One region of the Pseudomonas sp. TE3910 genome, then DNA from elsewhere that is predicted to be linked to it. Evidence: riboswitches for the same ligand, from Rfam matches in the RefSeq annotation. Region 1 holds a riboswitch; each other region holds the start of a gene.

The links. Region 1 has a riboswitch for cobalamin ahead of ACZ9H3_RS03975 (CbtB domain-containing protein). Riboswitches for the same ligand answer to the same signal wherever they lie in the genome.
Region 2: linked by a shared signal. The riboswitch ahead of ACZ9H3_RS06240 (TonB-dependent receptor) and the one ahead of ACZ9H3_RS03975 (CbtB domain-containing protein) in region 1 are both predicted to bind cobalamin.
Region 3: linked by a shared signal. The riboswitch ahead of cobO (cob(I)yrinic acid a,c-diamide adenosyltransferase) and the one ahead of ACZ9H3_RS03975 (CbtB domain-containing protein) in region 1 are both predicted to bind cobalamin.

What each region holds. Positions count from the first base shown of each region.
Region 1 is NZ_JBWBQN010000001.1:876,181-883,916, reverse strand. It holds gene cobN (cobaltochelatase subunit CobN) at 1-3,134, opposite strand, end outside; gene cobW (cobalamin biosynthesis protein CobW) at 3,138-4,205, opposite strand; cobalamin riboswitch at 4,304-4,503, opposite strand; cobalamin riboswitch at 4,563-4,784, shown strand; gene ACZ9H3_RS03975 (CbtB domain-containing protein) at 4,882-5,070, shown strand; gene ACZ9H3_RS03970 (CbtA family protein) at 5,082-5,771, shown strand; gene ACZ9H3_RS03965 (cobalamin biosynthesis protein) at 5,771-6,196, shown strand; gene cobM (precorrin-4 C(11)-methyltransferase) at 6,236-6,982, shown strand; gene ACZ9H3_RS03955 (DUF1272 domain-containing protein) at 7,030-7,284, shown strand; gene ACZ9H3_RS03950 (response regulator transcription factor) at 7,537-7,736, shown strand, end outside.
Region 2 is NZ_JBWBQN010000001.1:1,417,227-1,424,962, forward strand. It holds gene ACZ9H3_RS06230 (2-aminoadipate transaminase) at 1-556, opposite strand, end outside; gene ACZ9H3_RS06235 (amino acid permease) at 943-2,343, shown strand; cobalamin riboswitch at 2,374-2,574, shown strand; partial or broken gene ACZ9H3_RS06240 (TonB-dependent receptor) at 2,634-4,825, shown strand; gene ACZ9H3_RS06245 (ABC transporter ATP-binding protein) at 4,846-5,631, shown strand; gene ACZ9H3_RS06250 (ABC transporter substrate-binding protein) at 5,628-6,599, shown strand; gene ACZ9H3_RS06255 (FecCD family ABC transporter permease) at 6,599-7,618, shown strand; gene ACZ9H3_RS06260 (LysR substrate-binding domain-containing protein) at 7,676-7,736, opposite strand, start outside.
Region 3 is NZ_JBWBQN010000001.1:2,178,712-2,186,447, forward strand. It holds gene cbiB (adenosylcobinamide-phosphate synthase CbiB) at 1-152, opposite strand, end outside; gene bluB (5,6-dimethylbenzimidazole synthase) at 152-799, opposite strand; gene ACZ9H3_RS09790 (cobyrinate a,c-diamide synthase) at 796-2,091, opposite strand; gene cobO (cob(I)yrinic acid a,c-diamide adenosyltransferase) at 2,088-2,699, opposite strand; cobalamin riboswitch at 2,879-3,099, opposite strand; gene ACZ9H3_RS09800 (O-methyltransferase) at 3,184-3,831, opposite strand; gene ACZ9H3_RS09805 (C40 family peptidase) at 3,850-4,386, opposite strand; gene ACZ9H3_RS09810 (C40 family peptidase) at 4,519-5,154, opposite strand; gene hda (DnaA regulatory inactivator Hda) at 5,269-5,973, opposite strand; gene ACZ9H3_RS09820 (AI-2E family transporter) at 6,130-7,203, opposite strand; gene ACZ9H3_RS09825 (DUF2066 domain-containing protein) at 7,216-7,736, opposite strand, start outside.

The DNA.
Region 1 (7,736 bases):
CGACGATTCCACTGCCGACCATCGATCGCGTTTTGTACACCCGCACCATATGAGCCGGGCTTGGCCCCGAACACCCGCCACCCTGCCTGACGCCGCGCCTGCTCCGGTTCGACGCCGGTTGCCAGCAACTCCGCCTGTTCGGCCCGTACGCGCGCGGCCAACGGGTTGAGGTCGTCCGGTTCGTCCAGCGCTGCAACCGCTTGTACGGCGGCATCGAACAGTTTGATCAGGTTGCCGAAAGCATCGCGAAAGAAGCCCGAAACCCGCAAGGTCACATCAACCCGAGGTCTATCGAGCAGGCTCAACGGCAAAATCTCGAAGTCATCGACGCGCTGACTGCCACTGGCCCATACCGGGCGTACGCCCATCAGCGCCATGGCTTGGGCAATGTCGTCCCCGCCCGTGCGCATGGTGGCCGTGCCCCACACCGACAACCCCAGCTGACGCAGGTGGTCGCCGTGGTCCTGCAGGTGGCGCTCCAGTATCAGGTTGGCCGAGGCAAAGCCCAGGCGCCAGGCAGTCGTGGTCGGTAGGTTGCGCACGTCCACGGTATAGAAGTTACGGCCGGTTGGCAGTACGTCGAGCCGCCCCCGGCTCGGTGCGCCGCTCGGGCCGGCCGGCACGAATCGCCCATTCAGCGCATCGAGCAGGCCCTGCATTTCTGCCGGCCCACAGGCATCCAGCTGCGGTGCGACGGTTTGTACCAGCGCCTCGAGAATCGCCCGGACATCGTTCCAGGAGGGTTCTTCCGGCAAGTTCGCGACGCCGTCCAAGGCCTGCTCGATCAAGCGCAGTGCGTACAGTTCCAGTCGCTCACGGGTGTCACCCGCCGTACGCCAAGGGTCGGCACTTACCTCGTTCAGCCGGTGCGGACACGGGCCTTGCCAGGCAGCCCCCAAATCGCAATCCAGCGGATCGACGCCCAGGGCAAATGCCTTGGCCAGTGCCCTTGGCAAGCTGGCATGCTGACCACGGCCATCGCCCCGCTCTACCCGCAGCAATGCCTGCAAGGTGTCCAGGCGCAGGCGGCCCTGGGGCGATTCTCCGAACACATGCAGGCCGTCACGAATCTGCGACTCCTTGAGGTCGCACAGGTAGGTGTCCAGCCTTGGCAACCAGACGGCGGCGTCATCCAGGCTGTTTTCCAACTGCAGTTCGCGATCGATATGGTTGTCACGGACCAGCGCGAGGATATCGCGCTGCAACTCAGTGGCTCGGCGTGGGTCGAGCAGTTGAGCTTCGTAATACTCGTCAGCGAGCAATTCCAGGTCGCGCAACGGGCCGTAGGTTTCGGCACGGGTCAAGGGCGGCATCAGGTGATCGATGATCACCGCCTGAGTCCGGCGCTTGGCCTGGGCGCCTTCACCCGGGTCATTGACGATGAACGGATAGATGTTTGGCAACGGGCCCAGCAGTGCATCAGGCCAGCACTGCGCTGAAAGACCGACACCCTTGCCTGGCAACCACTCCAGATTGCCGTGCTTGCCGACATGAATCAGTGCATCGGCGGCAAAGCCATGACGCAACCAGAAGTAGAAGGCCAGATAACCATGAGGCGGCACCAGATCGGGGTCGTGGTAAACCGCACTGGCGTCCAGCTGGTAACCACGCGCAGGCTGAATGCCGACGAAGGTCAGGCCAAAACGCAGGCCGGCGATCATCATCCGCCCACTGCGGAACATCGGGTCCTGCTCAGGTTCACCCCAGCGCTCCCGCACGGCAGCCTGGTTGGCCGCCGGTAACGCGGCGAATGCGGCGAGGTAGTCCTCCTGCGCCATGCTTTGTGCACAAGGGCGCTGATCGAGGCTTTCCAGATCGTTACTGACACCGCCGAGCAGGGCCTGGATCAATGCCGTGCCGGTGTCCGGCAAGGCGCCAACCGGATACCCCTGCCCCTGAAGTGCCCGTAGAATGTTCAGCGCTGCAGCCGGGGTGTCCAACCCTACCCCGTTGCCAATTCGCCCGTCACGGGTCGGGTAGTTGGCAAGCACCAGGGCCACACGCTTCTGGGCATTGGGCAGTTGCGCCAGTTCACACCAGCGGCGTGCGAGCTCTGCAACGAAGTCCATACGCTCCGGCTGTGCACGGTAACAGACAACATCCGACTGGCTGCGCTCACTGCGCCACGCCAGGTCCTTGAAACTGATCGGGCGGGTGATGATGCGCCCATCGAGCTCCGGCAAGGCAATGTGCATCGCCAGATCACGTGCGCCCAAGCCCTGCTCGCTGGCCTGCCAACCGGGTTCGTTGTCTTGGGCGCAAATGGCCTGAAGCACCGGAATATTGCGGCGAAATGGCCGAAGGTGAGGCTTCTGCGGGCTGGACTGGGCAAACCCGGTTGTATTGATGACCAGCGCGGCCTCGACCTGATCCAGCCAGGCTTCCACTTGGGCCAGGCACTCGGCTTCCTTGAGGCTCGCCACCGCGATGGGCAGCGGGTTGAGCCCTGCGGCGCGGATGCGCTCGCAGAACACATCGATGAAGGCTGTATTGGCCGCTTGCAGATGCGAGCGGTAGAACAGGACAGGAACCACAGGCTGACTGGCTACCCAGTCAGCGAACCAGTCGTCCAGTACCGCCGCCTCGCGCTGCGGGTGATACACCAGCGTGCGCGGCAGTTGCTGGGGCACATCCCAGGTGTAGTCACGTCCGAGCCATTGATTGGCCATGCATTTGAAGAGGTTCAGCGCGTTGGCCTTGCCGCCCTGCCGCAGAAAGTGCCAGAGCCGCTCCGCGTCTGCCGCCGGCACGTTGCCAAGGCTGCTCAACTCCGGATCCGGACGGTCATCACCCGGCACCAGGATCAACTGCACGCCTTGGGCAGCCAATGCCACCAACTGCTCGACGCCATAACGCCAATACCCAATGCCACCGTGCAGCGACAGCAAAATGACCTTGGCATGGCGCAGCACCTGATCAACATACAGGTCTACCGACGCATGGTTCTGCACCTGCATCGGGTTGGCCAGACGCAGGCTGGGATAATCCTCCGGCAGTTGCCGGGCTGTTTCGGCCAGCAGTGCCAGGTGCGAATCACCGCTGCAGAGAATAACCAGCTCGGCGGGTGTCTGGCCCAAGTCGGCAATACTGTCATCCGGCACAAAGCCGCCGGGCTGGGTCCGCAGCAGGTGCATGGGTCAGGCGCCCAGCGCTGTACGCAGTTCAGCTTCCAGTGTCGCGCCATCCAGCGCCTGGCCGATCAGTACCAGACGGGTACTGCGCGGCTCGTCTGCGCGCCAGGCACGATCGAAGTGCTTGTCGAAACGCGTACCGACACCCTGGATCAGCAGGCGCATCGGCTTGCCCGGAATGGCTGCAAAGCCTTTGGCGCGGAGGATGCCGTGACGTACGACCAGTTGGGTCAAGGCATCAAGCAGCAAGCTCTCGTCGGATTCGGGCAGTTCAATCGAAATGGAGTCGAAAGCGTCGTGGTCATGATCATCATGGTCTTCGCCATCGTGATGGCTGTCATGGTGAGTGCGACGACCGTCAATGTGCGCTTCCGATTCCGCTGCCAATCCGAGCAAGACTTCAAGCGGTAGACGGCCACTGCTGGCCTCGACAACTTTGACCGCGGGTGGCAGCTCTTCGGCCACTTCGGCGCGTACCGCTGCCAAGGCATGCGCCTCGATCAGGTCGGCCTTGTTCAGTACCACCAGATCGGCACTGGCCAGTTGGTCGGCAAACAGTTCATGCAGCGGGGACTCGTGGTCCAGGTTCGGGTCGAGTTTACGCTGGGCATCCACCTGGTCCGGATACGCCGCAAACGTACCGGCAGCCACGGCCGGGCTGTCGACCACGGTAATGACCGCATCGACCGTGCAGGCGTTACGGATTTCCGGCCACTGGAAGGCTTGTACCAGAGGCTTTGGCAGGGCCAGGCCACTGGTTTCGATGAGGATATGGTCCAGGTCGCCACGACGTGCCACCAGCTCGCGCATGACCGGGAAGAACTCTTCCTGCACGGTGCAGCACAAGCAGCCGTTGGCAAGCTCGTACACCCGACCGCTGGCCTCTTCTTCCGTACAGCCGATGCTGCATTGCTTGAGGATTTCACCGTCGATGCCCAGCTCGCCAAACTCATTGACGATGACTGCAATACGGCGCCCCTGCGCATTGTCGAGCATATGCCGCAACAGCGTGGTTTTGCCCGAGCCGAGAAAGCCGGTGACGATGGTAACGGGGAGTTTTGCCAGTGTTTTCATGTCGTTGCCCTTGGCAGCAATGGCGGGCGGGCACGACGAAAACCACGGGGGTCATGTGCCCGTGCGCGTTCGCTACCGGATCACCCCGCCCGGTTGAATGTCGGAAACTGTCCGAGGCAGGTCTCCTGGCTTGCGTCGTGCTGGCGAACATACCAGCGGCACCGGCGCCTTCCCGCAAAACTACGCAGTGGCAATGCCAGGCTTTGCAACGCTTACAGTTGCGGGGGCAGCCGCGGCTTAAACCGCGTTCCCGTCTTAGCTCCGGGCTGACCGGAGAACCTCGAAACGGCAAGGCTACGCAGTCGTTCAGGGTCGGTCAACCGTCGTTGTGATTGACGCGCACCTGCGCCCGTGATTTGCTACCGCCTTCGTTTGGGTGCCTTTAACGAGGTGAAACGGGAAACCGGTGCGTCGCGGCCTGAGTTACGCGCGACAATTCCGGTGCTGCCCCCGCAACGGTAAGCGAGGAAAGCGTCTAGACCACTGTGCCAGCAACGCGGCATGGGAAGGTGACGCTCCAGGCTGAGCACAGTGTCAGCCCTCGCAAGCCCGGAGACCGGCCCAGTACAGAATTGACAAACCCGCGGTGGGCGGGCGCTGTTGCAACCTCTGGGTGAGTCCGCCCATGGGTTTCTTGCGCATGCCTGCTGCTGATAACCCCTCAGAGGAAAGCACCATGCCCGTCACAACCGCCCACAGCCACTCCGCCGCCATCAGTACCACTCGCAGCCAGCGCCTGGTCGTCGCTATCGGCGCATCGCTGCTGGGCTTGTGCCTGGTTTACTTCGCGGGTTTTTCGCACATCGAGGCGGTTCACAACGCTGCCCATGACACCCGTCACAGCGCCGCGTTTCCTTGCCACTAAGGGACAGCGCCATGATCAAGCACATTGCCCGCACGGCCGGCTTCACCGGCCTGCTCGCAGCCCTGCTGCTGACCTTGCTGCAAAGCCTGTGGGTCACCCCGCTGATTATCAAGGCGGAAGCCTACGAGAGTGCAGCGCCTGCAGTCGAAACCCACAGCCATGATGCGGGTACCGCCGAACATCATCACGATGCGCAAGCCTGGGCCCCCGAAGACGGCTGGCAACGGCTGCTGTCCACGACCGGTAGCAACCTGGTAGTGGCCTTCGGTTTTGCCCTGGTACTGGCGGGGCTGTATACCTTGCGTGCGCCTGGAGGTTGGGTCGCAGGCGTACTGTGGGGCCTGGCAGGCTTTGCGGTGTTCTGCCTGGCGCCCACGCTGGGCTTGCCAGCGGAGTTGCCAGGAACGGCCGCGGCCGATCTGGCGCAACGCCAATTCTGGTGGATCGGTACTGCAGCGGCCACCGCCATTGGCTTAGGGCTTATTGCATTCGCCAACAACGGTTTGCTCAAGTTACTGGGCGCCGTACTGCTGGTCATCCCTCATGTAATCGGTGCACCACAGCCAGACGCGCATGAGGCCTTGGCTCCGGAAGCACTGGAGGCCGAATTCAAACTCGCCTCACTGCTGACCAACGCTGCCTTCTGGCTGGCATTGGGCTTGATCAGCAGTTGGCTCTACCGTCGCCAGAGCCAGGCGTAATGCCTGAACGGCCCAATCCGTTGCGAGTATTCGCCGGGTTGGGCTGTCGCCGAGGCTGTTCGGTGGCAGCCTTGAGCGATCTACTGGATCAAACCCTGCAGGCCCATGGCCTCAGCCACGATAACCTGCTTGGCCTTGCCAGTATCGAACTGAAAAGCGAGGAGGCCGGCCTGCATGCCCTCGCCGCTCAACTCGGCATTCCACTGCTGTTTTTCAGCGCTGCCCAGTTAGCCACCTTTGAATCACGCCTGACCCACCGTTCGCTCCCCGCCTTCGCCCACAGCGGCTGTTACGGCGTCGCTGAAAGTGCTGCACTTGCATTGGCCGAGCACTACGGCTCAATGCCTGCACAGCTCCTTGTTCCACGCCATGCCAGCCTTAATGCCACCCTGGCATTGGCCTGCGGCGCGTCCTTTGACGGATAATCTGCGCCTCGCATCGACCTTACCTTCAGGATTCACCCCATGACCGTCTATTTCATCGGTGCCGGCCCCGGCGACCCGGAGCTGATTACCGTCAAGGGCCAGCGCCTGATTCATCGCTGCCCGGTCATTATCTATGCTGGCTCTCTGGTGCCCGCTGCCGTGCTCGAAGGGCACAGTGCCGAAACCGTGATCAACAGCGCTGAGCTTCATCTGGCGCAAATTGTCGAGGCAATGCGTGAAGCCCATGCCAAAGGCCAGGATGTAGCCCGGGTACACAGTGGCGACCCGAGCCTGTATGGGGCCATTGGTGAGCAGATTCGCCATTTGCGCGAACTGGCGATTCCCTTCGAGATCATTCCCGGTGTCACCGCTGCTGCCGCCAGTGCCGCCTTGCTCGGTTGCGAGCTGACCCTGCCAGAGGTTTCGCAGAGCGTCATCCTCACGCGCTATGCCGACAAATCGCCTATGCCCGCTGGCGAGGAACTGGCCAGCCTGGCCGCACACAAGGCCACGCTTGCCATACACTTGGGGGTGCAGCACCTGGCAAAGATTGTCGAAGAATTGCGCCCCCACTATGGCGGGGACTGCCCAATCGCGGTCGTGCACCGTGCGACCTGGCCGGACCAGGACTGGGTCAAAGGCACGCTGGACGATATCCTGACGCAAGTCCAGGCTAAAGGCTTCCGGCGTACTGCATTGATTCTGGTAGGACGGGTACTGGCAGCAGATGCCTTTGCCGAATCGGCGCTGTACCGTGCCGGCCACGCACACCTCTACCGGCCTTAGACGGCCTGTGTGCGACAGCGCACTCACTAAGTATGAAGGAGTCGACCATGCTTGAACTGCGTCCCAACTGTGAATGCTGTGGTACCGATCTGCCTGGCGACAGCCAGGATGCGTTTATCTGCTCCTTCGAATGCACTTATTGTCGAGACTGCAACAACAATGAATTGAAGGGCCTCTGCCCAAACTGTGGCGGTCAACTAACGGCCCGTCCGCCACGAGTTGGTGCAGCATTAGTGCGCAACCCAGCTTCGAAACAACGCATCGTCAAGGAAAACGGCTGTCCAACCCGCTCGAGCAAGTAGCCTCTCAACTGCAGGACACCGAAACGCGTCTTCATATGAGGCCGCGATTTCGGTTTTTCCAATCGTAGTTAGGCTTGCTTTACTTTGGCCGTAGGATTTTTCACTTAAACAACCTATATTTTTCTACGCTCCTATACTCTCCATACTCATTGGCTATTATTCTGCGTATCGTACGCTGCTTGCCGACAACGGCCTGGCGCGCCTTCCTGAGAGAATCAAGAAAAGGCCCACATTCACGACAAGGAGTTGCGCATGGCGAAGGTCTTAATCGTCGACGATCACCCCACTATTCGTATTGGCTTGAAGATGCTGCTGGAACAGCAGCGGCACCAGGTCCTGGGCGAGTGCGGCGACGGCGCAGAATCTATTCAGTTGGTTGAAAAGCTCAAACCCGACGTGGTCATTCTTGACCTTGGGCTGCCACGCCGTGATGGCCTGAGTGTGATCCAGCG
Region 2 (7,736 bases), 540 kb from region 1:
TTTCGACACTGAACAGGCGCTCCATGGCCTTCAGCGCCTGATCGACACTGACGTCGTTGTCCGGGCTGGGGTATGGCAAGTGATACACCGGCCCCGGCAACACACCAATGCCTTGTTTGTACGGGGCGACCTTGCCATTGAGGTTCAGGGTGGCCAGGGTGCGGCCATGAAAACCGCCGTCGAACGCCACCACCGCAGTGCGCCGGGTAACGCCCCGGGCAATTTTCAGGGCATTTTCGGCCGCTTCGGCACCACTGTTGGTGAGCATGCCACTGGCCGGGTAGCTCAGGCCGATGAACGCCACAAGCCGCTCCATCAACTGAAGGTAAGGCGTGTGCGGCACAGCGTTGAACGCCGAGTGGGTCAAGCGTGCTGCTTGCGCCTGAATCGCCGCCACCACCGCCGGGTTGCAATGGCCCAGGTTGAGCACGCCGATACCGCCGACAAAGTCGATGTAACGCTTGCCATCGACATCCCAGACCTCGGCATTGCGGCCATGATCGAGTTCGATCGGGTGAACTATTGCGATGGAATTGCTGATGGTTTGCGCAGGCATGACAAGCGCCGCTCCCGTGGCTTGAGGGTCGTGTATGGCGGCTATCTAAGCGAGTGACGGTGGCCTGGCACAAGCGAATAAAAATTCTACTGTCATTCCTAAAAGTATCGAATCTGGCGTCACCGGCCACAAATCACTTAGCAAGAAGGTTTTCCTTAAGACCTCGCACGGTCGTCCCAGGCACACATTGAATTCCCCCAAGGAATGATGTTCTGAGTATTGCTCGTTTGTTGAAGCCCCGTTCGTCGACCAATACTGATCTGGATCAATTACCAGGAGCAGGACGCAGTACCGACACGGAAGGTTTCCTTACTAACGATTGTTCAGCGCCGGCTCACCCCGAACGGACCTGTGAGCCAGGGGGCTGCTGAACCGAGGGTTGATGCATGAGTTCAAACAATAACAACCGCGGGCAACGCTCGCTCAAGCATGGCCTGACCACACGCCAGGTCTCGATGATCTCCATCGCAGGCATTATCGGTGCGGGTCTATTCATCGGCTCCTCCAACGCCATCGCCACCGCAGGCCCGGCCATCCTGATCTCCTACGCACTGACCGGTTTGCTGGTGCTGTTGGTCATGCGCATGCTCGGCGAAATGGCCGTTGCAAACCCGAACAGCGGTTCGTTTTCCACCTACGCCGGCGAGGCCATCGGCCCTTGGGCCGGTTTCACCATCGGTTGGCTGTACTGGTGGTTCTGGGTGTTGATCATCCCGGTAGAAGCCATCGCCGGTGCCGACATCCTGCATGCCTGGTACCCCGCCATCCCGTCCTGGGCCTTCACCTTCCTGATCATGGTCACCCTGTCGGCCACCAACCTGATCAGCGTGCGCAATTTCGGCACCTTCGAGTACTGGTTCGCCCTGATCAAGATCATCGCCATCCTGGCCTTCATCGGCGTGTGCAGCGCGGCCGTACTGGGCTACTGGCCGCTGGCTGAAGTCTCGGGGGTCGGCCAACTGCTGAGCAATGGCGGCTTCATGCCGAATGGCTTTGGTGCGGTGCTGGGCGGCATTCTGGTGACCATCTTCTCGTTCTTCGGCGCCGAAATCGTCACCATCGCCGCCGACGAAACCGAGAACCCCAAAGAGAAGATCCGCCGCGCCACCAACCTGGTGATCTACCGTATTGCGATCTTCTACATCTTCTCGATTTTCTTCATCGTCTCGCTGGTTGCCTGGAACGATCCACGGCTGCTGCAAGTCGGCTCGTTCCAGCGCGCACTGGAAGTGCTCAATGTGCCAGGCGCGAAACTGATCGTTGACCTGGTGGTGTTCGTCGCCGTGACCAGTTGCATGAACTCGGGCCTGTACACCGCATCACGCATGCTTTACTCGCTGGGCGCACGCGGCGAAGCACCGACTGCAACACGCTATATTTCGCGCAGCGGCGTGCCGACCGTGGCCGTGCTGATGTCCACCCTGGCAGGCTTCGTCGGCTGCCTGATCAACTACCTGTTGCCGGGCAAGGTCTTTGGCTTCCTGCTCTCGACCACCGGCGCCATCGCCCTGCTGGTGTACCTGGTGATCGCGGTGTCACAACTGCGCATGCGTAAGCAGCTGGAGCAGAAAGGCCAGACCCCGGTGTTTCGGATGTGGCTGTTCCCATGGCTGACCTGGTTCGTCATCGCCTTGATCTGCAGCGTGCTCGGCTACATGTTGTTCAGCGCCGCATATCGCTATGAAACCCTGATGACCGCAGCGGTTGCCGGCATCGTCCTGATGATCAGCCTGGTGCGCAAATCGAGCACGACAACACCCGCCGCTGCTGCCGCGCAACGCGGCTAAGTGATTGACTGAGCTGGCGTTCGATGTTCAGATGCGCGCCAGTTTCAGGTGTCCTGCGCCGCCGTGCGCAGGGTGAAACGGGAAGCCGGTGCGTCTCTTTGACCAGTCCGGCGCTGCCCCCGCAACGGTAAGCGAGCGAGGCCTTCGACAGACCACTGTGCCACGGCATGGGAAGGTGAAGGCCTCATGACCCTCGCAAGCCCGGAGACCGGCCTGAAGCCTTGTTTGGCAACCCCGCGGTGGGCGGGCGCAGGCCGGTTGGCGGGCGCCTGCGTGCTCGTCATGCCTCTATGCGTTATTCCCCCGGGATTCATTCATTCCTGTTTCAGCCTGGAACGACATGTCCCGCAATTACCTGTTTCACACACTTGTGTCCTCTGCTTGCCTCTCGCTTTCACTGCCGACACTGGCCACCGATGATACCGAGCGCATCCTCGCCCTGCCCTCGACAGCCATCACGGGCGATCATGATAGCGAACACGAAGCCATCACTCTGGCAACACCACTGCCGACCGGCTCCCGACTGAACCTCAGTGCGCTGGAGACGCCTGCCAGCACCAGCAGCCTCGATGCCGAGGCCATCGACGGGCGCAACAACCGCAGTGTGCAGGACGCGGTCAGTCGCTCGCCGGGCATCACCTCTGTGGGCACCCCGGGCAACGGCAACACAGCCCTTTCTGCCCGAGGCTTCAGCGGTCACAGCTCGGTGATGACCCTGTTCGACGGCTCGCGCTTGTACACCGGTGCAGGCACCCAGAGCTTCCCGGTAGACCCGTGGATGGTCGAGCGCATCGATATCATTCGTGGCCCGGCCTCGGTGCTGTATGGCGAAGGGGCAACCGGGGCCGTGATCAACGTGATCCCGAAGAAGCCCTTCATCGGCGAGATCCGTAACCATCTGCGCCTGGGCTATGGCTCGTATGACCGCCAGCAATTGGGCCTGGACAGCGGTGGTTCGTTAAACGAGCGGCTGAGCTACCGGCTCACCCTCAACCGTGAGCAGAGCAACGGCTGGATTGATCGCGGCGACTCGGAAAACCTCGCCGGCAGTGCCGCGCTGCGTTGGGATGCCAGTGATGACCTGAGCTTCACCCTGGCCCATGAGCGTGGCGACAGTGAGCCGATGAACGACTTCGGTACTCCGCTGATCGACGGCCACTACCGCGACAGCCTGCGCAAAAAGAACTACAACCTCCATGACGCGGTACAGCGTTACCACGATGAATGGACGCGACTGAACAGCGACTGGTCGATCAACGAGAGCCTGACGGCCAGCAACCAGCTCTATTACATCAAGAGCCGCCGGCACTGGCGCAATGCCGAGGACTACAGCTGGGACAGCAGCCGCGACCAACTGCTGCGCCAGAGCTACCTGCACATCAAGCATGACCAGGAGCAAATCGGCGACCGCCAGAGCTTCTCTCTCGACCATACGTTGTTCGGCCTGACGAGCAAGACCGTGGTCGGTGCCGAATACAACCGGATTCGTTTCGACGTCGACAGCAATTCGCCGTACACCGACAACGGCGGCGACTACATCGACCCGTGGCAGCCGGCCCCGGGATACTTCAGCAGCCAGGACCCCACCCGCCCACAAACTCACAGCACCACCCAGACCTTTGCCCTGTTCGCGGAAAACCGCACGCAATTGTCAGAGCGCTGGTCGTTGGTCACCGGAATTCGCCGCGACCAGAACCATATCGACCGAGACAACCGGGTCGACGGCACGCGCAGCGACCGCAGCCTCGACGGCGGCAACTGGCGTGCCGGGCTGGTGTATGCAGTCACCGATCAGCTGTCGCTGTACGGCCAGTACTCCACCAGTGAAGACGGGGTTGGCGACCTGATCAGCCTCAGCCCGGCTGCACAGCAGATGGACCTGACCGAGTCGAAGCAAACCGAACTCGGCCTCAAGCAGCAGTTCTGGAACGGCCGTGGCGAGTGGACGCTGGCGGCTTATCAGATCGTGAAAAAGAAGCTGCCGGTGGTCACCGACAGCCACACGCGACTCACCCAGCAAGTCGGCCAGCAGTCTTCCGAAGGCCTGGAGGCGACCCTGGAGCTGGCCCTTGCGCAGCAGTGGCACGTCTCGGCAAACGCCTCGCTGGTGCGTGCCGCGTATGATGACTTCGACGAGGTGGTGGCCGGTAATATCGTGTCCCGCTCGGGCAACCGCCCGATCGGTGTACCACGGCGCACCGCCAACCTCTGGCTCAGCAAGGCCTTGCGCAACAACCTCGATGCCGGGCTGGGCTTGCGTTACGTTGATGCGCGCTATGCCGATACCGCCAACACCGCAACGGTACCGGGCTACACCGTGATCGATGGGAATCTCGGCTGGCAACTGCTGCCGGAGGTGCGTTTGGGCCTGCAACTGAATAACCTGCTCGACCGCCGCTATGCCGTCACGGCCCATAGCGCTGAGCAATGGCTGATGGGGGCGCCGCGCTCGTACTTCGCCACCCTCGATTACCGTTTCTAAGGCACAAGGAACCGCCGCTCATGACCGCATTGAATATCCAACAACTGCGCTGGACGCCGGCAGCACTCGAGCGTCGCCAGCACTGGTTGCTGCACGGTATCGACCTGCACGTGGCGGCCGGTGAGTTCGTCGGTCTGATCGGCCCCAATGGTAGTGGCAAGACCAGCCTGTTGCGCTGCGCCTACCGCTTCAACCCGCCCTTGGCCGGGCACGTCAGCCTGGACGGCACTGACCTCTGGCAACAGCGCCCGCGCTGGAGCGCACAACGCATTGCCGTCGTGCTGCAGGAGTTTCCCCAGGCGTTCGGCCTTACCGTGGCTGACGTCGTGGCCATGGGCCGCACGCCCCACCAGGGGATGTTTGCCGGCGACAACCAGGCAGACCGCCAGCTGATCGCACAGACCCTCGGCGCGGTTGGCCTGGGCAACCTTGATCAACACGATTTCGCCACCCTTTCCGGTGGCGAAAAACAGCGCGTGCTGCTGGCCCGTGCACTGGTGCAGCAACCGCAACTGCTGATACTCGACGAGCCGACCAACCACCTCGACCCACGCTACCAACTGGAACTGCTGGGCCACTTGCGCCGCCTGGGCTTGAGCACCCTGGCCAGTTTCCACGACCTGAACCTGGCTGCGGCATTCTGCGACCGCCTTTACGTCATCGACAACGGCTGCATTGTCGCCAGCGGCACACCGGCCGAGGTGTTGACGGCCGAACGCCTGCACCAGGTATTCGGTGTGCATGCACTGGTCGACACCCATCCACTGGCCGGCTACCCGCGCATTACCTGGATCACCGAACCATGAAACGAGCGCTTCCCTACCTCGCCTGGCTTGCGCTGCTGCCGGCCCTCTCGGCCCAGGCCAGCCATTACCCGCTGAGTGTGCAGAGCTGCAACCGCCAGGTCACGTTCGAGCAGGCGCCGCAGCACGTGGTCAGCCATGACATCAACCTGACCGGGATGTTACTTGCCCTCGGCCTGCGCGAACGCATGGTCGGCTACACCGGCGTCAGCGGCTGGAAAACCCTCGACCCGAGGCTCAGCACGGCCCTCGAGGGCGTACCGGAACTCGCCAGCCACTACGCCAGCGAAGAGAACCTGCTGGACGCGGGTGCCGACTTCTTTTTCGCCGGTTGGGGCTATGGCATGCGGATTGGCGGCCCGCTCACCCCGGCCAGCCTTGAACCGCTGGGGATCAAGGTCTATGAACTGAGCGAGTCCTGCTCGCGGATCATGCCGCAACGCGAGGCCAGCCTTGACGACCTGTACCGTGACCTGGGCAATCTCGGGCGAATCTTCTCGGTCGAAGCCCGCGCCGAGGCGTTGATCAACGACCTGCGCCAACGTATCGCCCGGGTTCAGGTGCGGCTGGCGACAACGGACGAAACGCCGCGCGTATTCCTCTATGACAGCGGCGAAGACCGCCCCATGACCTCTGGGCGCCTGGGTATTCCGCAGGCGCTATTGACGACGGCAGGTGGCCACAACGTGATGGATGACATCGCCGCCAGCTGGACCCAGGTCAACTGGGAAAGTGTGGTCGAGCGAGACCCCGAGGTCATCCTGATCGTCGACTATGGCCCACGCACCTGGCAACAGAAGCGTGATTTCCTGCTGCAGCACCCGGCCCTGCAGGGCGTGAGTGCAATCCGCACGCAACGCTTTATCGTGCTGCCCTATGTGGCGGTGACGCCGTCCGTGGACAACGCCGAGGCCATCGAAACTATCGCCAACGCCCTGCATCCGCAGACCGTGGCGCGGGCAGGTCAGTGATGCAGATACGTAGCGTGGCGGCGTACCGCCTATTGGTGCTTGGGTTACTGGGCGTGCTGCTGGTGTCGTGCCTGACGGCGCTGGCCTTTGGCTCGGCGAGCGTACCGTTGGCGTACGTCTGGGGGATTGTTGGCGAGCAGTTGGGGCTACGCGGTGGCGGTGACTGGACGCAGGGCCAGTCACGCATCGTCTGGCTGATTCGTGCACCACGGGTGGTGCTGGGCGCACTGGTTGGCGCCGGCCTGGCCCTGGTCGGTACCGCCCTGCAAGCCGTGACTCGCAACCCGCTGGCCGACCCGCACCTGCTGGGGGTCAGCTCCGGTGCGGCGCTGGGCGCAGTACTGGTGGTGCTGTTCCTCGGCGATTTTGCCGGGGTGTTCAGCCTGCCGCTGGCCGCCTTCATCGGCGCCTTGGGCAGCATGGCCCTAGTGCTGGCGGTAGCCAATCAACAAGGCCGAATGAGCAGCGAACGGTTGTTGCTGGCCGGGGTGGCGGTGTCGTTCGTGCTGATGGCACTGGTCAACCTGCTGCTGTACACCGGCGACCAACACGCCAGCAATTCGGTGATGTTCTGGATGCTCGGCGGGCTTGGCCTGGCACGTTGGGAGATGCTCTGGCTGCCGGCACTGTGCTTGCTGCTCGGCCTGCTCGCCTTGCTGGCCCTGGCCCGTGGCTTGAATGCATTGATGAGCGGAGAACACACAGCCGTGAGCCTGGGGTTCAATGTCCAGGCGGTACGCGTGCAGGTATTCGTCTGCACGGCATTGCTGACCGGGGTGCTGGTGGCGTTGTCCGGGGCGATTGGTTTTGTCGGGTTGATGCTGCCGCACCTGGCCCGGCGCCTGGTGGGCGCCGAACACCGGCGACTGCTGCCGGTCAGCGCCTTGCTCGGCGGTTTGTTTCTGGTCTGGGTGGACGTTGCCGCCCGCACCCTGATCGCCCCGCAAGACTTGCCCATCGGCATCGCCACGGCAGCGATTGGCGGGGTGTTCTTCATCGCCCTGCTACGGCGCCGATAGGTAAGCCAGCTTTGCTGGCGATCCAGAAGCCGCGCACAGGGCGTGAGAACACAATGACTACCCAGGCAAGGTGTAGCGTTCGGCAAAGTACTGACGGAAGAACTCCACCGCAACGCGA
Region 3 (7,736 bases), 1.3 Mb from region 1:
CCATGGCTGCGCCAGCCACGCCCACCCGCATTGAAACGCTGTTCCAGGCGCGAGGCGAAGCGCCCGAAAGCGACCAGCGGATGGCGACGCTTTGGCTCACCCAGCAGCGCATCCAGCGCCACACCGGCCACGCTCAGCAAAGCCACACTCATCAACGCTCTCCCCAATGGTTTTCATACAGCATGTCATCGAGCGGACGCGCCTTGGTCCAGCCTTCCAGTTCAAGCATTGGCGCAGGATAAAATGCCGCCACCGGCCCCAGGCAGAGCACGGCCAATGGCTTGGCCCCTTCGGGCATCCCCAGCAAATCCGCCAGTGCCTGTGGCTCGAACAACGATACCCAGCCCATCCCCTGCCCTTCGGCCCGCGCCGCCAACCAGAGGTTCTGGATAGCGCAGGAGAGTGACGCCAGGTCCATTTCCGGCAGCGTACGGCGACCGAAAATATGCCCCTCGCGCTTATCCATCAATGCCGCCACCAACACCTCGGCACAGTCGCTGATGCCTTCGACCTTGAGTTTCATGAAGTCGTCGGCACGCTCGCCAAGCGCTTCGGCCGTGCGCACCCGCTCCTGCTCCACGACCACCTGGATACGCTGACGCAAGCTGCGGTCAGTAATACGGATAAAGCGCCAGGGTTGCATCAAGCCAACGCTGGGGGCCTGGTGCGCAGCCTGAAGCAGGCGCGCCAGAAGCTCAGGTGCCACCTTGCCGCCGATGAAGTGACGCATGTCACGGCGCTCGGCAATCACGCGGTACACCGCTGCCCGTTCGTCCGCGCTGAAATCGTGTTCGCTCATGGTGCCAGTAGCGCCGCCGACGCGTGGGGGTTGGAAGGAAAATAGAAATGCACATAGGAGGCGGTCAGCCGCCCACAGCGATAGACCGCTTCGGCTCCACGCCCACCATTGGGGCTCTGCCCGCGAGCAATCGGGGTCAACTCGGTCTGGGTCAACGAATGGTGGTAGGTGTGCCCGCGCAAGGTGCCTTCCGGCAATGCCACCGCTTGCAACGCCAGCGCCGCCAAGCGCTTTTGCATCACGGCCTCACCGGGCAACAGGCCGAGCAACTCGGCACGCTCACCCGCCACATCAGTGAGGGCATCCAGCAGGTAGAGCATGCCACCGCACTCGGCCAACAGCGGCTTGCCCAATTGATGATGGGTACGAATGGCCGTCAGCATGGGTCTGTTGGCCGCCAGGGCCTGATGGTGCAGTTCAGGGTAACCGCCCGGCAAATAGAGGCTGTCGGCCTCCGGTAACTGTTCGTCATGCAGCGGCGAGAAAAAGCTCAGTTGCGCGCCCATGTCGCGGAGCACATCGAGGTTGGCGCCATAGGTAAAGGCAAACGCCTCATCACGGGCCACTGCGATGCGGACACCGGCCAACAAAGGCTCAACCGTGTGCGGTTGGGGGGCTGAAAATGCTACGCTCGGTGGCAACGCCGATTCGCAACTTCCCCCCAGCGCCGCGGCGGCCGCATCAAGGCGAAGGTCGAGGTCGTTCAGTTCACTGGCCTGAACCAGCCCCAGGTGACGGCTTGGCAACTCGATGGCGGTTTCCCGTGACAGGCCGCCATACCAGCGCAGCCCCTCGGTGAGGCTACCCTCCAGCAGTTGTGCGTGGCGCAATGAACCGACGCGGTTGGCCAGTACGCCAGCAAATGGCAGGTCTGGCTGATAGCGTGCCAGGCCCAACGCCAGCGCACCGAAGGTTTGCGCCATGGCTGTACCGTCGATCACCGCCAGCACCGGCACACCAAAGTGCCGAGCCAGATCGGCACTGGATGGCGTACCGTCAAACAGGCCCATGACGCCCTCGATGAGAATCACGTCGGCTTCAGCCGCTGCTTCCCACAGCAAGCGTCGGCTCTGCTCGGCGCCAATCATCCACAGGTCCAACTGGTAGACCGGGGCGCCGCTCGCACGCTCAAGGATCATCGGATCGAGAAAGTCCGGGCCACATTTGAACACCCGCACCTTGCGACCCTGGTTGCGGTGCAGCCGCGCCAGCGCCGCAGTGACCGTGGTCTTGCCCTGACCGGACGCCGGCGCCGCAATCAATACCGCCGGGCAATGCCGGGTTTCACTCATAGTTCGACGCCTTTCTGGGCACGAATACCGGCCTGAAACGCATGCTTGATCATGCCCATCTCAGTGACGGTATCGGCCAGTTCGATCAGCTCCGGCTTGGCACCGCGACCGGTAACGATCACATGCTGCATCGGTGGCCGGGCCTGCAGGTCGGTGAGCACCTGTTCCAGGTCGAGGTAGCCATGTTTGAGTGCGATGTTCAGTTCATCGAGCACCACCAGGCTGATGGTCGGATCCTGTAGCAACTCGCGCGTCACCACCCAGGCGGCTTCAGCCGCGGCAATGTCACGCTGCCGGTCCTGGGTTTCCCAGGTAAACCCCTCGCCCATCACGTGATAACGCACCTGCTCGGGGAAACGCCGGAAGAACAGTTCTTCTCCGGTGCTGTTGCGGCCCTTGATGAACTGCACCACGCCGCACTGCATGCCGTGGCCCATGGCGCGGGCAAGCATGCCGAACGCCGAACTGCTCTTGCCCTTGCCATTGCCGCTCAATACCAGCAGCAAGCCGCACTCGTTCGGGGAATTGGCAATACGCTCGTCGATCACCGCTTTTTTACGCAGCATGCGCGCCAAGTGGCGTTCGTCACGCTCGGTGGATTCAGTCATCGCTAGTCTCCGCAGGCAACTGTCGGCCGGGCACCACAGGCCATCGTCAGCAACGACGACCGGCACGGGCTGGGGTTTGGAAAGGCCACTGGGCGGCGCGACAGATGAATGGACAAAGCACACGAAAAACGCGCAGGGCTGCGGCCAGAGGCCGGCGTACCGCGCATCACCCTCCGTGATGCCGTTGGCTGTAACAGGCCGGTCTCCGGGCTTGTGAGCGGGGTCATGCACACCCTGGCGACGCGCCTTCCCGGGTCGTAGACCCCGTGGCCCTGCGTAACCTTGACTCACCTACCGTTGCGGGGGCAGCGCCGGAATCGCGCTGCAAGCGCCCACCGGCTTCCCTGTTTCACCCTGCCAACCGCCACGGCTGCAGAGCACCTGAAACAAGTCGCGAAGGTTAGAGGGTTGGGCCGGGAGCGTCAATTAAAGCTGTCAGAACACCTGCTGACGCCGTGCCATGCGCGAGGCACGACAGACACGTTCAGCGCTTGCGGCATAAGGTCAGCCCATCCCCCAGCGGCAGCAACGACAAATCCACCCGCAGGTCGTCCTTCAATGCCGCGTTCAGCGCCTGGATTGCACGGGTGTCTTCACTGTCCGGTACGACCTGAAGCACGCGCCCACTCCACAGGGTGTTGTCGAACACCAGCAGGCCACCCGGACGCAGCACGCGCAAGGCTTCCTCCAGGTAACGCGGGTAATTGGCCTTATCGGCATCAATGAAGATCAAGTCGAAGGCTTCTGCATCGAGCGTTGCCAGGGTTTGCAGCGCCGGCCCCAGGCGCAACTCGATACGCTCGGCAACACCGGCCTCTTGCCAGTAGCGCTGTGCCGTGGCGTTGTAATGGCCTGGCAGATCGCAACACAGCAGATGCCCCCCATCCATGGCTTGCGCCATGCACAGGGCGCTGTAGCCAGTGAAGGTACCCACCTCGATGACTCGACGGGCACCGATCAACCGTATCAGCAAGGCGAGCAACTGCCCCTGTTCTGGCGCAACCTGCCAGCGCGCCTCTGGCAACGCCTGGGTTTCAGCACGCAGACGCGCCAACAGCGGCGTCTCACGCAGTGAAACACCTTGCAGGTAGAGATAGAGGGCATCGTCGAGGTAGAGCGTCTGACCGGTCATCGCCCACCTCGATTCAGATCAGGGGTTGCGTGCCAGGTTCGGCTGCGGCGGTTGCAGCACACGCTTGGCGTTCAGGTAAGCCTTTTGCCAATAGCTGTTCGCGAGGTAGTCCAGCCGCACCGTACCACCGGTACGAGGCGCATGGACAAAACGCCCTTCGCCCACATAGATACCGGCATGGCTGACCTCGGAGCCACCATTGGTGGCAAAAAACACCAGATCGCCAGACTGCAGCGCATTACGTTCGATGTTCGGCGCACGAATGCCGATCATCTCGCGGGTAGAACGCGGCAGGGAAATACCTGCGGCATCACGATAAACATAGCCGATCAGGCCGCTGCAATCGAATCCGGAGTCTGGCGTGTTGCCACCCCAACGATACGGCGTACCCACCAGGCCCAAGGCGCGGAACAGTACATCTTCGGCAACCGGGGAGAAATAGACTTGCGGTGCCATGACCGCAGGCTCGACCACTCGCGGGGCCGGAGCCTGGGTTGAGCAGGCGCCCAGCAGGGCTGCCAGGGCAAGTACCGCGAAACGCGCCATCATCGACATAGTCAGAACATCCTGTCTGAAGCCGGCTGGCACTTGGCCAGAAAATAGTGGTAGTGAAGATTAGACGCTTTCTAAAAACAAGCACGGCGACGCACCCTAGGGCTACGTCGCCGTGTCAAACCTGATCGAGGCTCAGTTACGCGAAATGGTGGTCGGACCCGCCATTGCCAGCGCGCGCTTGGCTTCGATGAAGGTTTTGCTCCAGTAGCGATCGCCAAGGCTGTCGATTCGCACACCACCGCTGCGACGGCTGCTGGAGTGAATGAACTGATCGTCACCCAGGTAGATACCGGCGTGGCTGACACGACCGCGACCATTGGTGCTGAAGAACAGCAAATCGCCTGGCTTGAGGTTGTTACGCGCAACCTGTGGCGCCTTGACGTTGATCATCTCGCGGGTAGAGCGAGGCAGCTTCATGCCAGCTTCTTCACGGAACAGATAACCGATGAAACCGCTGCAATCGAAGCCCGAGGCCTCGGAAGTACCGCCGAAACGGTAACGTGTACCGATCAGGGACATACCGCGCTCAAGAATGTTATCGGCCAGCGCAGGCAGCTGGTAAGGCTTGCTGCTGCCGAACTCGCTCAGCTCTTCTTCAGTAGCCAGTTCTTCATCAAACACCGAAGAGGTGCCAGAGGATTTGACCGAACCGTGATGAGCAGCGATGGATTGCTGCTCCTGCTGCTGCGATACAGGGCTATGCGCCGCGCAGCCAAAAAGCAGGGTTACAAGTGCGAGGGGCACGAGGGGTGCGAAGCGATTTAGCATGGGCACGACCGTGTCTAGAGTTCAATGAGGGGGAAACTATGCCCTCTATCGAGTCGATTTGCAAATTCAATCGAAAAAAATGTGACTTTTATGTGCCGAGGCTCTAGATCGCCGCTACCAGCCCAGGGTCTCCTTTAGAAAGGGGATCGTAAGCTTGCGCTGCGCTTGCAGCGACGCCTGATCGAGGCGTTCGAGCAGATCGAACAGCGCACTCATGCTGCGGGTGCCACGAGTAAGAATGAAGTGCCCAACCTCATCGGTCAGGTGCAGGCCACGGCGCGAAGCACGCAGTTGCAGGGCGCGCAGCTTGTCTTCATCGGACAATGCACGCATCTGGAAGATCAGCGCCATGGTCAGGCGCGACTTGAGGTCAGCCAGCTTGATCGGCAGCTCGCGAGGCGAACTGGACGCGGCAATCAACAACCGTCGACCGCTGTCACGCAGGCGGTTGAACAGGTGAAACATCGCCTCTTCCCACTCTGGCTTGCCGGCAATGGCCTGCAAGTCGTCGAGGCAGACCAGTTCGTACTGTTCGAGGTTATCCAGCAGTTCTATGCCACGGTCGAGCAACTGCGCCAGCGGCAGATAGACCGCCGGCTCGCCCATCTGCTCAAAACGCAGGCAGGCCGCTTGCAACAGGTGAGTGCGACCCACGCCCTGCTTGCCCCACAGATAGATAAGGCTTTCGGTCCAGCCGGCGTCGGCTTCGCAGAGTCGCTCGACGTAGCCCAATGCTGCGGCGTTGGCACCCGGATAGTAGTTGATGAAGGTGGCGTCATCACGTAGACGCACACCCAGGGGCAACTGGATCGGTTTCATGCTGGCTGGGCGGCTTGGGAAGCCGCAAAGGGCCTTTCTTGAAAAGTCTGCAAAGTTTATACCCGTGAGGTCACTCGCACAATCGCAGAAGACCATAAGCAAAATCAAAGGCTTGCATTAGATGCCTGGCGCGAGTGCAAGCCTTCTGATATCAGCCTAAAGATCAGGATCGATCTGGCCCGCATAAATATCGGATTCTTTATAAAGGTCATGGACATGCCGCACCAAAACCATGATCACCGCCGCAACAGGCAAGGCCAGCAACACACCGGTAAAGCCGAACAACTCACCGCCGGCAAGTATGGCGAAAATCACCGCCACCGGGTGCAGGCCAATGCGATCGCCGACCAGCATGGGCGTCAACACCATCCCTTCGAGCATCTGGCCAATCATGAACACGGCGACAATGCCGAGCAGCGGATACAACTCGCCGCCAAACTGGAACAGCCCGGCGACTATTGCCGCGCCAATGCCGATGATAAACCCCATGTACGGCACGATGGCGGCCAGCCCGGCCAGCACACCGATCAACAAGCCGAGCTCAAGCCCGACCAGCATCAACCCGGCCGCATAGATCACGCCCAGCGCCAGCATTACCAGCAACTGGCCACGAACGAACGCCCCCAGCACTTCGTGACACTCGCCAGCCAGCACGACCACTTGGGCCTCACGCTGACGCGGCAACAGGCTGCGCAACCGGGCCATCATCAGGTCCCAATCGCGCAGCAGGTAGAAACCCACCACTGGAATCAAGACCAGGTTGGCCAACCAGCCGAGCAACGCCAGGCCCGATGCCGTCGCCTGAGACAACACCACACCGACGATGTCGCTGGTTTGCCCCATATGCGCACTGATCGCGGCCTTGACCTTGTCGAAACGCCAGAAACCGTCCGCCAGCCCCAGGCGCGCCTGCACCCAGGGCAATGCTACGTGTTGCAACCAATCCAGCATCTGCGGTGTCAGCTCATAGAGCCGCACCAGTTGCTTGGCCAGCATGGGAATCAACACCAGCAACAGGGCCAGCAACACCAGTCCGAACAGGCTGAAGACCACTACCACACCCCAGGTGCGTGACAGCCCTGCACGTTCCAGCCGATCAACCAGCGGGTCGGCCAGGTACGCCAGCATGATCCCGACCAGGAATGGCGAGAGAATCGCGTGCAACCAATACACCAGGGCTGCACAGAGCAACGCCATGCCCAACCACACCCAGCGGCGCGTACCCGTCATCAGTAACTCCCTTTACCAGCGAAAACGCAGGCCATTGAACGGCTGAACAGACGCAGCGCTTGTACCGGCAACCGCCGGATCAGCGCTGACCGGCGCAGTCGCGATCGGCGTGCTTGCAGGCACCTCCTGCAACCTGGCCAGGCCAAGCTGGGCACGCAGTTGCTCACTGCTACCGGTGACCGAGTAGGTCAGTACGTCCTTCTCGGCACTGACCAAGCGTGCACCAAATGGCTCCAGCACACGGCCCAACTCGGCATAACGCTCCAGATTCGCACCTTGCACCTGTAGCTGCATTTCACTGCTGGCTCCCGGGCGCGCAACGAATCGCGACGCCAAACGACTGCTCACTGCCAGCATTACCGCATCGGCCAGGGCTGCTGGGTCCGCACCCTCAACCTTGCCCTGCTCACGCTGGTCGCCCTGCCAGAGGCGCCAGGTACCCTGCCATTTGCCGTCGGCCTCGGTGGCATGCACTGCCAACAACGCATCGGCACCATAACGCTCGGAGGCATCGCGCAACGGCGCCGGGTCGG